One region of the Mesorhizobium sp. B2-6-2 genome, then DNA from elsewhere that is predicted to be linked to it. Evidence: riboswitches for the same ligand, from Rfam matches in the RefSeq annotation. Region 1 holds a riboswitch; the other holds the start of a gene.
What was found. Region 1 has a riboswitch for cobalamin ahead of FJ419_RS22720 (CbtB domain-containing protein). Riboswitches for the same ligand answer to the same signal wherever they lie in the genome.
Positions count from the first base shown of each region.

Region 2: it holds a riboswitch for cobalamin, as region 1 does, so the genes downstream of both, FJ419_RS08675 (DUF1636 family protein) here and FJ419_RS22720 (CbtB domain-containing protein) in region 1, are expected to answer to the same signal.

Region 1 covers NZ_VFUG01000014.1:24-2,218, forward strand. Annotated here, with positions in the region: partial or broken gene FJ419_RS22705 (methyltransferase) at 1-208, shown strand, start outside; gene FJ419_RS22710 (PilZ domain-containing protein) at 212-484, opposite strand; gene FJ419_RS22715 (histidine phosphatase family protein) at 636-1,208, opposite strand; adenosylcobalamin (AdoCbl) riboswitch at 1,292-1,435, shown strand; gene FJ419_RS22720 (CbtB domain-containing protein) at 1,436-1,645, shown strand; gene FJ419_RS22725 (CbtA family protein) at 1,806-2,195, shown strand, end outside.
Region 2 covers NZ_VFUG01000003.1:122,026-124,220, forward strand. Annotated here, with positions in the region: gene cobW (cobalamin biosynthesis protein CobW) at 1-757, opposite strand, end outside; gene FJ419_RS08675 (DUF1636 family protein) at 754-1,185, opposite strand; cobalamin riboswitch at 1,225-1,428, opposite strand; gene FJ419_RS08680 (winged helix-turn-helix domain-containing protein) at 1,459-2,195, opposite strand, start outside.

The DNA.
Region 1 (2,195 bases):
CTTCACCCGCAACCCGCTCTATGTCGGCCTGATGGGGCTGCTTCTCGGGATCGGGCTGCTCTTTGACAGCTGGTGGGCCGTCATCGCGACCATCGCGAGCTTCCCCATCCTGCATTACGGCGTGGTGCTGCGCGAGGAGGCCTATCTGGAACGCAAGTTCGGCGAACCCTACCGCGCCTACAGGGCGAGCGTGCGCCGATACCTTTGAGCATCAGTCCTTCGGCACGTTGCTGTAGAGCGCCACGCCGACGCGGTCGTTGCGCCGCCACCGCACCAAAGCGCGATAGGCCGTATCGTCGGCCGGGACCTCGAGCAGGAAGCGGTCCGGGATCTCCACATCTGCGCCGACGCGCAATTCCGCGCCCTGCTCGTGCTGATTTCTGACCGAGCAACCGATCCTGACGCCGGCGGCGATGATCGTGGCTTGCTTGAGCACGAATTCGCGCGCATGAAGACGTCGCTCGGTCTCGGGAAAACTGGCCATATCCGGCGGGCTCCTCAGGCAAGGCTCTCCTCGCCATGGGGCCGCACCATAGCAGCGAAGCGTTTCCGTTCCGTTAGCGATCACTGAAACGGTGGTGTGCCGACTTGATATGCCGGCCGGGTCCACGGATGGAGCGTTCACGCCTGAGCATTCAGCCGGCGACAGTGACGCCGCTCGCACGCAGCACCCAGCGGCGGCCGTCGCCGCGGAACTCAGTGAGCGACAGCGGCTCGATATCGATCTTCCAGACCGAGGAAAGCGGCGCGCCGAGCACATGCGCCATGGCGGCGCGGATCGGCACGGCATGCGTCACTGCGACGGTGTGACCGCTCTCGCCGGCCAGCCGCTCCATCAGCGCAGCACCCCGCCGGGCGACGGCGGCGAGCGATTCACCGCCATGAGGCGCCGCGTCTGCGTCGGCGAACCAGGCCGCCATGCCTTCCGGGTCCCCGGCCTGCACCTCCTCGAAGCTTTTGCCGGCCCAGCGTGCGAAATCCTGTTCGGCAAGCAGCGGCTCGACCGTCGCGTCAAGGCCGAGCGCCTCGGCCGTCCGCCGCGCGGCAAGCGCCGGACTTGTCCAGACACGGTCGGCGCGACGCAGCGAAGCGGCCAGCGCGCCGGCGCGATCCAGGGCGCGCGGCTCCGGCGGCTCATCGTTCGGAAAGCGGCCCTTGCGCATTCCGGGCGTCGCTCCGCTTGCGATCATCGTCAGGCGGGCAAGCATGAAAAACTCCGTGGCCCAGCGAAAAACAGGCCTCACGTAGCCGTGCCGCCATTACATGTCGTTGACAGGCGAACGAAGTGCTGACAAGTGTCTTAGTGCTATACGGGATTGGAAGCCGGTGCGAGTCCGGCACGGTCGCGCCACTGTGATCGGCACCAGCCGAAAGTCAGGCCTTATTCCGCAGCATCGTTCGATCAACGGGACGCAGTATCCCAAGGGAGGTCAATATGTCCGACACCACCTTCGCCCCCAGCTACGGCCCGGTTGCGATTCCGGTCCGCGAGCTTCTGCCCTGGGCCATCCTCGGCGGGCTGCTTTTGATGCTGGCGATCTATTTCGTCGGCGCGGAAGAAGGCGCCACCTCGCTGATCCGCGGCACCTATGTGCACGAATTCGTGCATGACGGCCGCCACCTGCTCGGCTTCCCCTGCCACTAAAGCGGCAGCATCGCTGAACCCGCTTTCGATTCCGATCTAAGGCAATTCCGGACGGAAAACCGCTACGCACTTTTCCTGGAATTGCTTGGTTGGCTTAACGCAATTCCGGACGGAAAACCGCTACGCACTTTTCCTGGAATTGCTTAGAGGGATTGGTGACATGGTTGGAAAACTTTTGCTGCGCGGCATGCTTGTCGGGCTGGTCGCCGGGATTCTGGCGTTCGCCTTCGCCCGCGTCTATGGCGAGCCGCAGGTCGACAAGGCGATCGCCTTCGAGGAACAGCAGGCCCAGGCCGCCGGCGGGGCGCCGGAGCCCGAGATGGTCAGCCGCGCCACGCAAGCCGGCATCGGCCTGGCAACCGGCGTGCTGATCTATGGCGCCGCGCTTGGCGGGCTGTTCTCGCTGGTCTTCGCCTATGCCTATGGCCGGCTGGGCTCGCTCGGACCGCGCGGCACCTCGGCGCTGCTGGCGTTGCTCGGCTTCCTGGCCGTGATCGTGGTGCCCGGCCTCAAATATCCGGCCAACCCGCCCGCGGTCGGCAATGCCGAA
Region 2 (2,195 bases), on a different contig from region 1:
CGTCATGCTCGTGGTCGAGCTCGTCGTCATGATGGGTCTTGCGGTTCTCAATGTCGTCCTCCACCGCAAGGCCAAGGCCGAGCAACACGGAGGGATCGACCTTGCCCTGCGCTGTCGGCACGATCTTAACGGCACGCGCGACATGATCGCCGATGACGGTGTTGGCACGGGCGGAGCCTGCCGCATCCATCAGGTCGCTCTTCGACAGGATGATCAGGTCGGCGCAGGCGATCTGGTCCTCGAACACCTCCTCGACCGGATCGTCATGGTCAAGGGAATCGTCCGCCGCACGCTGCGCCTGCAGCGCATCCATATCGGAAGCGACCCGGCCGTCGGCGAGCGCCGGGCCGTCGACCACGGCGATGACGCCATCGACGGTGACGCGGCTCTTCACGCTCGGCCACTGGAATGCCTGCACCAGCGGCTTCGGCAGAGCGAGGCCCGAGGTCTCGATCAGAATGTGGTCGACCTTCGGGTTGAGCGACAGAATCCGGTCGAGCGCCGGCACGAAATCGTCGGCGACGGTGCAGCAGATGCAGCCATTGGCGAGCTCGACGATGTTCTCCTCCGGACAAGAGTCGATGCCGCAACCTTTGAGAATCTCGCCGTCTATGCCGACATCGCCGAACTCGTTGACGATGATCGCCAGCCGCTTGCCCTTGGCGTTCTCGAGTAGGTTGCGGATCAGCGTCGTCTTGCCGGCGCCGAGGAAGCCGGTGACGACGGTGCAGGGCACACGGGAAACGGATGCGTTCATGGTCGGTCCTTCAGCATGTCGAGAGGAGGGATGCGGGCAACCAGGCCGCGCTTGAGGGAATCGGGCCGGCCGCGCCAGGGGATCAGGCCATCGGTCGAGGTGGCGAAGAGTTTCGCGCCGGCGACGAGATCGGCGCCGCTGGCGGTGTCCAGATCGCCGAAGACGTAGCTCCAGCAGCCGTCGCGCAGCAGCGCCGCGCTTAGCCGGCGCTTGCAGTTGCCGAGGCATTCGACAGTACGGATGTCGATCTTTTCGCCGCAAGCCGCCCGACGCGTGTCTTCGGCAAGCAGCGCGCCGGCGCGCGGATGCCCATCCGACCCGGTCTCGTCGCGGCAGGATGAGCAGACGATGACGGTGATGCCGGCCAAAGCGTCGGGCTCGGACGGAACGTCCGCACTGTTTGCCGGGAAACTGCCGTTGCGATCCAAAACCACGCTCCTTGCCCGGAAAACCCGCCGGGCATTCGGATACTTAAAGTCTCAGACGGCAGGTCTCCTGGCTCGCGGGTCGTCGCCCTGAATGCCGCCTTCCCGGGAACATCCCAGTGGTTTTCGGCAGAGGCTCGTCGCTTACAGTTGCGGGGACAGCCGCGGATTTGGGTTTTGGCCCGCACCGCATTCCCTCTTGGCTCCTCCCTTTGCCGGGAGAAGACCGTCTGGGTCAGGATTTAGGCTTACGGCTAGTTCCCTGTCAACGCGCAGCTACGACACCGCGATGTCGGCCAGCGCCGGTCCGAGGTCGCCGGCCGGCGTCACTTCGATCGCCTCCAGGCCGAGCCAGGCCTGCATCTGCTTCAACTCATCGAAGAGCTGGGCGGCCGTTTCAGGCGGGGCGCCGGCCTCGGCATAGGTGGCGTGGACGCGCAAGATGCTGGCCGGGCGGTCAGCTCTCAGATCGACGCGGGCGACGATCCGGTCGCCGAGCAGGAAGGGCAGCACGTAGTAGCCATATTGGCGTTTCTCGGCCGGCGTGTAGATCTCGATGCGGTAGCGGAAATCGAAAAGCTTTTCCGTCCGGGTGCGCTCGAAGACGACCGGATCGAAGGGGGCAAGCAGGGCGCGCGCCTCGATCCGGCGCGGGGAACGGGCGTCCTTGTGGAGATAGGCTGTCCTGTCCCAGCCTTCGACCTTCACCGGCAGCAATTCGCCGGCATCGACCAGTTCCTCGATGCGATCCTTCGTGTCGCCCGGCGCGAGACGAAAATAGTCGCGCAGGTCGCCATAGGTGGCAATGCCATGGGCGCGGGCGGAAATGCGCAGCAATTCGCGATGCGCGTCCTCGACCGAGGGTACGGGCAGGTCGAGCACCGCCTGCGGCAAAACGCGCTCGGGCAGGTCGTAATAGCGTTCGAAGCCGCGGCGGTAGGCGGTGGTGATGCGCCCGGCCCAGAACAGCCATTCGAACGCGTGCTTGGCCTCGCTCCAGCCCCACCAGCCGC